DNA from 2 places in the Variovorax sp. PBL-E5 genome. Region 1 is predicted to be linked to the other one. Evidence: predicted binding sites of a transcription regulator. Region 1 holds the regulator's gene; the other holds the start of a gene.
What was found. Region 1 encodes sigma-54, which starts transcription at its own class of promoters, with help from an activator protein. Its sites were predicted from a motif close to TGGCANGNAANCTGCTTT; they were not measured.
Positions count from the first base shown of each region.

Region 2: the regulator sigma-54 is predicted to act here: its motif matches at 2,536-2,553, upstream of WDLP6_RS19480 (PQQ-dependent methanol/ethanol family dehydrogenase).

Region 1 covers NZ_LR594671.1:5,196,964-5,201,131, reverse strand. Annotated here, with positions in the region: gene lptB (LPS export ABC transporter ATP-binding protein) at 1-559, shown strand, start outside; gene WDLP6_RS25335 (RNA polymerase factor sigma-54) at 573-2,171, shown strand; gene WDLP6_RS25330 (phospholipase D family protein) at 2,183-3,781, shown strand; gene WDLP6_RS25325 (YceI family protein) at 3,794-4,168, opposite strand, start outside.
Region 2 covers NZ_LR594671.1:3,995,956-4,000,123, forward strand. Annotated here, with positions in the region: gene WDLP6_RS19470 (MotA/TolQ/ExbB proton channel family protein) at 1-336, opposite strand, end outside; gene WDLP6_RS19475 (high-potential iron-sulfur protein) at 315-659, opposite strand; gene WDLP6_RS19480 (PQQ-dependent methanol/ethanol family dehydrogenase) at 674-2,467, opposite strand; gene WDLP6_RS19485 (dipeptidyl-peptidase 5) at 2,730-4,168, shown strand, end outside.

The DNA of each region.
Region 1 (4,168 bases):
GCCGATCGCGCACATGCCGATCCATCGCCGCGCCCGCATGGGCCTGAGCTACCTGCCGCAGGAAGCCTCGATCTTCCGCAAGCTCACGGTCGAGGAAAACGTGCGCGCCGTGCTCGAGCTGCAGCGCGAGCCCGACGACAAGGGCCGGCCGCTGCCGTTGAGCAAGCTGCGCATCGAAGAGCGACTGGCCGAGCTGCTGTCCGACCTGCGGGTGGACCATCTGCGCGATTCGCCGGCGCTGTCGCTGTCGGGCGGCGAGCGCCGCCGGGTCGAGATCGCGCGCGCCCTCGCCACGCAGCCGCGCTTCATCCTGCTGGACGAGCCCTTCGCCGGGATCGACCCCATCGCGGTGATCGAGATCCAGCGCATCATCAGCTTCCTGAAGGAACGCGGCATCGGCGTGCTCATCACCGATCACAACGTGCGCGAGACGCTGGGCATCTGCGATCACGCGTTCATCATCAGCGACGGGCATGTGCTGGCACAAGGCACGCCTTCGGAGATCGTCGACAACGCCGAGGTGCGGCGCGTGTACCTGGGCGAGCATTTCCGGATGTAGGGACGGCAATCCGATGAAGCAGGGTCTCTCGCTTCGAGTCTCTCAGCATCTCGCGCTCACGCCGCAGCTGCAGCAGTCGATCCGGCTGCTGCAGCTGTCCACGCTCGAGCTGAGCCAGGAAGTCGAGCAGATGCTCGACGACAACCCGTTCCTCGAACGCACCGCCGAAGAAGCGCAGCGCGAGGAGTTCGGGCTCGACGCGGCCGATGCACCGGTGCGCGACGACGATCGCCTGGCCGAGGGCGACGGCGAGCTGCCGGCCGGCCCGTCCGCGCCGCTGGCTGACGCCGGCGTCGGCAGCACGAGCACCGCGGCCGAAGCCGACGCGCCGGCCACGGCTGACAGCACGGATGGGGAGCCCGGCTGGGAAGGCGATGGCACCGTCGATGTGGCACCCGACGACAGCGAGTGGGGCGGCGACGCGCCCGCGCGCGCCAACAACCTCGGCGACGACGAGCGTGCCGATGCCACCGAACTGGCGCGCAGCCAGGAGTCGCTGCAATCTTTCCTGCACCGCCAGGCACTGGGCCTGCGGCTGGACGACAACGACCGCGCCGCGCTGCGCTTCCTGATCGAGTCGCTCAACGACGACGGCTACCTCGAGGACTCGCTGCCGGCGCTCGCCTCCGGCCTCGCGGGCGAAGACAACGACCAGTTCGACGAGCTGGTGCACCACTTCCAGGTCGCGCTCGGTCTGCTGCAGAGCCTGGAGCCGGTCGGCGTCGGCGCCCGCAGCCTCGGCGAATGCCTCACGATCCAGCTGCGCGCGCTGGCGCATGCGAACGAGGGCGACCAGGAGGCGCAGATCCGCAAGACCGCGATCGCCGTCTGCAAGCAGCCGATGGAGCTGCTCGCGCGGCGCGATTTCAAGCGCCTGGCCACGCTCACCCGCAGCAGCGAAGACACGGTGCGTGCCGCGCTGCAGGTGATCGCCAGGCTCGAGCCCAAGCCGGGGCGCCGCTTCGTCGATGTCGAGCGCAACGTCGTCGTGCCCGACGTGATCGTCACGCGCATCGGCCAGGGCACGAACGTCAAGTTCCGCGTCATGCTCAATCCCGAGGTCATGCCGCGCCTGCGCGTGCACGACATCTACGCCGGCGCGCTCAAGCAGCACAAGGGCGAGGGCAGCCAGGCGCTGTCGCAGCGCTTGCAGGAGGCGCGCTGGTTCATCAAGAACATCCAGCAGCGCTTCGACACCATCCTTCGCGTGTCCAACGCGATCGTCGAGCGGCAGAAGAGCTTCTTCGTGCATGGCGAGCTCGCGATGCGGCCGCTGGTGCTGCGCGAGATCGCCGACGAGCTCGGCCTGCACGAGTCGACCATCAGCCGCGTGACCACCGCCAAGTACATGGCGACGCCCTATGGCACCGTCGAGCTCAAGTACTTCTTCGGCTCGGCACTCGGCACCGAGACCGGCGGCAACGCGTCGAGCACCGCGGTGCGCGCGCTGATCAAGCAGTTCGTGAGCGCCGAGGACACGAGAAAGCCGCTGTCGGACAGCCAGGTCTCCGAGATGCTCAAGGAGCAGGGCATCGAATGCGCGCGCCGGACCGTGGCCAAGTACCGCGAGGCGCTGCGCATCGCGCCGGCCAATCTGCGCAAGGCCCTCTAGGGGTTCACGCGATGAACGGCCCGGGGTTCCTGTCGCGCTGGCTGGGCCTGGGGCTGGCGGCGCTGATGATGCTGTTGGCCGGCGGCTGCGCGATGCTGCCGAAGGAGTTCGCGCACACGCCCTCGAAGGCCGTCCCGGCATCGGCCGACACCGCGCTCGGCCGCATCGCGCAGGCCTCGTCGCCGGACCCGGACCTGAGCGGCTTCCGCCTCATGCCCGGCGGCGATTTCGCGCTCAACACGCGCCTTGAACTGGCGCGCCGGGCCGAGCGCACGCTCGACGTCCAGTACTACCAGATCGAGGATGACGAGACGGGCCGCTATTTCCTGCGAACGCTGCGCGATGCAGCCGAGCGCGGCGTGCGCGTGCGCCTCTTGATGGACGACCTCTACACCTCCGGCGAGGACGAACTGCTGCTCGGCCTGGCCGCGACGCCGAACGTGGAGCTGCGGCTGTTCAATCCCTTCCCGGCCGGCCGCGGCAGCCTCGTGAAGCGCTTTGCTGCCTCGCTGTTCGACTTCGACCGCGTCAACCACCGCATGCACAACAAGCTCTTCATCGCCGACGGCGCGATGGGCGTGGCCGGCGGGCGCAACATCGGCAACCAGTATTTCACCCAGACGGCCGGCGCCAACTTCCTCGACATCGACACCTTCGTGGCCGGCGCGCTGATCCCGCGGCTGGCGAGCCTGTTCGACCAGTACTGGAACAGCGACTACGTGCGGCCGATCCAGACCGTCGTCGCGACCGGCCTTTCGCCCGACGCGTTGCGGCGCAGCTTCGACGAGAAGACCGGCCCGGCGACCACGCCGGTGCCGCGTCCCTCGGCGCCGAACGACGTGCTCGGCTACAGCCCGATCCCCGAGGACATCAAGGCCGGCAAGCTGGACCTGATCTGGAACCTTGCCGAGGCCTATGCCGATTCGCCCGACCGCGTCATCGACAAGCCCGTGACCTACGGCGGCGTGCCGCTGCTCGATGTCGACAGCGTGCGCTACAACGTGGTCGAACAGATGCGGCGTTCGCGCTCCGACGTGACACTGGTGTCACCCTACCTGATTCCGGGCAAGGCCGGGCTGGAGGTGATGCGCGAGATCCGCGGGCGCGGCGTGAAGATCAGCGTCGTCACCAACTCGCTGGCGGCCACCGACGAGCCCTTGGTCCACACCGGCTACCGGCGCTATCGGCCCGACATGCTGCGGCTCGGTGCCGAGCTGTACGAGCTCAGTTCGGCGCGCACGCGGCGCAGCGTGCGGCTGGGCCTGTTCGGTTCGCAGGTCGGTCGGCTGCACGCGAAGGCGGCTGTCTTCGACGGGCGCACGCTGTTCCTGGGCTCGATGAACTTCGACCCGCGCTCGGACACGCACAACACCGAGATCGGACTCATCATCTACAGCCCCGAGATGGCGCAGCAGCTGCTGAAGCTGATCGAGGTGCTGAAGCAGCAGGGCGCCTACCGCGTGCGCTTCACGCCCGGCAGCGAACGGCTCGAGTGGGTCAGCACCGACGGCGGCACCGAGCAGGTGCTGACGCAGGAACCCGACGCGCGCCTGTGGGACCGCGTGATGCTCGAGCTGCTCGCGCCGCTGGCGCCCGAGAGTCTGTTGTAGCCCTCGGCAGGATTACTGGATATCGATGGCCTCGACCTGCACCAGCAAGTGCACCTTGTCCTCGAAGCCGAAGTTCAGTCCCCACAGGATGCCGAACTGGCTGCGCTGCACCGTGGTCTCGAAGTCGCCGCCGCACACCTGCCGGTTGATCAGCGGGCTGATGTAGCAGCCGAAGCGGCTGGCCTTGAGCGTGACCGGGCGCGTCTGGCCCAGCAGCGTGAGCGTGCCCGGCACCTCGATGACCTTGTCGCCGCTGAAGGCGATCCGGTCGGCGACGAAGCGGCCGGTCGGAAACTCGGCGACGTTGAAGAAGTCCTTGCTCAGCACATGCCGGTTCAGCAGGTCGACCCCGGTGTTGATCGAGCTGATGTCCATCGTGATGTCGAC
Region 2 (4,168 bases), 1.2 Mb from region 1:
GCGCCAGTAGTCGGCGGCCCAGCACGCGGCTGCCGCGCCGCGTGCGCGCGCATCGTCGAGCGCGACGCGCTGTGCCTGCAGCACGCGCGCGCGTGCGCCGCACCACAGGGTCGCGGCGGCAAACACGATCACGATGGCCAGCGTGATGCCGGTCGGATCGGAGCGCAGCAACAGCGCCCACACGCCACGCGCGCCCAGCAGCCAGGTGGCGAAGGCGAAGGCGCCGGCCAGCGCGAGCCATTCGAACCACAAGGGCTCGGGCGCCGGCACCGCACGGCGCGGGCGGCCCGCTGCCCAGCGTCTGCCCGCCGCCCTCAGGCTGGCTTCGGCGCCCATGCCGTGCACCAGCCTTCGGCGGCGACGTGTTTGCGGCCGAACATCGCGCAGCCGGCCCACGGGTCTGCGGCGGCGCCCTGCCACATCGCGCAATTCACGCACCGCTGGGTGGCCGCGTGCCTGGGGTACTTCTTCGCATCGACGTTCCTGGTGTCGTGCCTGTAGCCCAGCTGCACCGCCGTTTCGTCGGCCTCCTCGACGTGGGGCGGCGCGGCCAGGGCACCGACCGGCGTCACGGCCAGCAGGCACATGCCGCCGACCATCCGGCCGACAAGCGCTCTCCTCGTGGCCTCGACGGCCACGCCTTCCTTGCCCTTTTCCATGGCGCCTGCCCCGCTCAGTTGGATGCGACCTTGGCGTCCGCGGCCTTGGCCGTGCGCGGCGCATTGCCGCTGGAGGGGATCTTGAAGACCCACACCATGCCGCCCTGCTCCAGGAGGTTGACCTTCTTGGCCACCTCGCCGCCCCACAGCGGCACCGCGCCGCCCCAGCCCGACACCACGCCCACGTACTGCTCGCCGCCCTGCTGCCAGGTGATGGGCGGCGCCACGACGCCGGAGCCGGTCTGGAACTCCCACACCACCTTGCCCGTCTTCGCGTCGGCGGCCTTCAGGTAGCCTTCGGGCGTGCCCCAGAACACCAGGTTGCCGCCGGTGGTCAGCACACCGCCCCACAGCGGCGCGCCGTTCTTCACTTCCCAGGCGATCTTGCCGGTCTTCGGATCGATCGCGCGCAGCGCGCCGATGTAGTCGTCGTTGAGCGGCTTGATCGTGAAGCCGGCACCCAGGTAGGCCGCGCCCTTCTTGTAGGCGACCGGCTCGTTCCAGATGTCCATGCCCCATTCGTTGGCGGGCACGTAGAACATCTTGGTGTCGGGGCTGTAGGCCATCGGCATCTGGTTCTTGCCGCCGAGGAAGCCCGGCGCGGCGAAGACGGCGCTGCCCTTCTTGCCGTCGGCACCGGCGGTCGGATCGCCGGGCCGGTTGTCCGCGATGAAGTTGGGGCGGCCGGTCTTCAGGTCGATGCCGCTGGCCCAGGTGATTTTCTTGACGAAGGGAAACGCATTGAGCAGCTGGCCCGTGGTCGCATCGTTCACGTAGAAGAAGCCGTTGCGATCCGCCTTGCCGCCGACGCGCTTGCCGTCCATGTCGAAGGTGACGAACTCGTTGACGCCGTCGAAGTCCCAGCTGTCGTTGGGCGTGCCCTGGTAGTGCCACTTGATCTGGCCCGTCTTCACGTCGATCGCCACGGTGGAGCACGAATAGAGGTTGTCGCCCTGGCGCAGGTGGCTGTTCCACGGCGCCGGATTGCCGGTGCCGAAGTAGGCCAGGCCGGTCTTCGGATCGAAGGTGCCGCCGAGCCAGGTGGCCGCTCCGCCCGTCTTCCAGAGATCGCCGGGCCAGCTCTTGTTGGCGGTGCCCGAGATGCCGTTCTCCTTCTTGTTGCCGTCCTTGTCGTAGGTGTAGCCCATGTGGCCTTCGACCGTGGGCCGTGTCCACAGCAGCTTGCCCGTCTTGGGGTCGCGTGCCTCGACGCGGCCGACCACGCCGAACTCGCCGCCGGACACGCCGGTCAGCATCACGCCGTTGGCGATGATCGGCGCGGCCGTGGCCGAGTAGCCTGCCGCGTAGTCGTCGATCTTTTCCTTCCAGACCACGTCGCCGGTGTTCTGGTCGAGCGCCACGAGCTGGGCGTCGAGCGTGGCGAAGATCACCAGGTTGTCGTACAGCGCCGCGCCGCGGTTGACCACGTCGCAGCACGGCATGATGCCTTCGGGCAGACGATGCTCGTACTTCCACAGCTTCTTGCCGGTGGTGGCATCGAGCGCGAAGATGCGCGAGTACGACGCGGTGACGAACATCTTGCCGTTGCTGATGACGGGCTGCGACTCCTGCCCGCGCTGCTTCTCGCCGCCGAACGAGAAGGCCCACACCGGCGCCAGCCTGGCGACCGTGGCGGTGTTGACCTGCTTCAGCGGCGAATAGCGCTGCCCCTGGGTATTGACGCCCCAGGTCAGGATGTTGCCGCTGGCCGTGGCCTCGGACTGGATCATCTTGTCCGTGACCTGTGCGTCGGCCGCAGCCGCGGCCAGGGCGATGGAAATAAGAGCGGTCAAGAGCTTCAATTGCATGGTGTCTCCTCGTGGATGGATATCGCGGTTCGGACGCGCCCCTGTGAGCACGCCCATCACCATGCAGAGGGGCAATGTCCGTGCCACGCGCCGAAGCCGCTGCCGGCGACCGCGTTGTGGCAATAGCGGGCATGTGTCGCGCCATGGCGTGCGGGTTTTCCCGTTGGACTGCTACAAGGTTGAACAGCAGGCGCGGCGGCGACCGTGGCATCTCGCCACAGTGACAATCGGCGGGCGATCCCTACCCCGCGAGCTCTCACCCATGCCCCTTTCGATCACCGTCCCTTTCGGCGCCTGGCCATCGCCCATCACGTCCGAGCGGGTGGCGACGGCCCAGACCACGCTGATCGACGTGCTCCTCCACGAGGGCGTCGTCTACTGGATCGAAGGCAGGCCGCTGGAGGCCGGCCGCCATGTGCTGGTTCGCCTGGGTGACGACGGCGCGGGCGTCGATGTCACGCCGCAGCCTTTTTCCGCCCGCACGCGGGTGCACGAATACGGCGGCGGGGCCGTCGCGCTGGCGGCCGGTGCGGCGTACTTTTCGAACTTCGCCGATCAACGTCTTTACCGGCTCGACGGCTCGGGCGTGCCGACACCACTGACCCTGGCGCCGGCGTCGAACGATGCCGTGCTGCGCTACGCCGATGGGCAGATCGACGCCACGCGCCATCTCTGGATCGGCATCCGCGAGGACCATCGGACGCCTGGCGCCGAGGCCGCCAACACCCTCGTCGCGCTGGGCCTGGGTCCGGCCGGCGGCGAATCGGTGCTCGTGCAAGGGAGCGACTTCTATGCCTCCCCTCGGCTGAGCCCGGATGGTCGGCTGCTTGCATGGCTGGCCTGGGACCATCCCGACATGCCATGGACCGCCACGCGACTGTGGGTCGGCGAGTTCGACGGCGCGGCGGTCACGAATGCGGTCATGGTGGCGGGCGGCCCAGGCGAATCGGTGTTCCAGCCGGAGTGGTCGCCCGATGGCCTGCTCCACTATGTCTCGGACCGTTCGGGCTGGTGGAACATCTATCGGCGCGAAGCGAGCGGCGCCGCCGTCAACCTGTGTCCCAGGACCGCGGAGTTCGGCCGGGCTCAATGGGGTTTCGGCATGTCGACGTATGCGTTCGTGTCGGCGGACCAACTGGTGTGCACGTACACCGAGGACGGCACCGGCAAGCTCGCACTGCTGAACCTGCAAGGCGGGGCGCTGACGCCGTTCGATCTGCCGTTCACGGAGTTTTCCTCGGTGAGGGCGAGTGCCGGCCGGATCGCGTTCAAGGCGGGCAGCCCCACCGTGGCGGGCGCGGTCGTCGTTCTGGATGCGGCGTCGGGGCATGCTGCGATCGTCCGGAACACCGCGGCCATGGCCGACGACCCGACCCTGCGCGAATACATCTCGACGCCCCGGTTGATCGAGTTCCCCACATCGCCGGGCGAAACCGCCTTCGCGCTGTTCTATCCGCCGGCCAACGCCGACTGCCACGGCCCGCCGGGATCGCTGCCGCCCTTGCTGGTCAAGTGCCACGGCGGCCCCACCTCGTCCGCCTCCAGGAGCCTCGACCTGCGCACGCAGTTCTGGACCAGCCGCGGCATCGCCGTCGTCGACGTGGACTATGGCGGCAGCACGGGCTACGGGCGCGCCTACCGCGACCGGCTTCATCGCATGTGGGGCATCGTCGATGCACGGGACTGCGGCGCGGCCGCGTC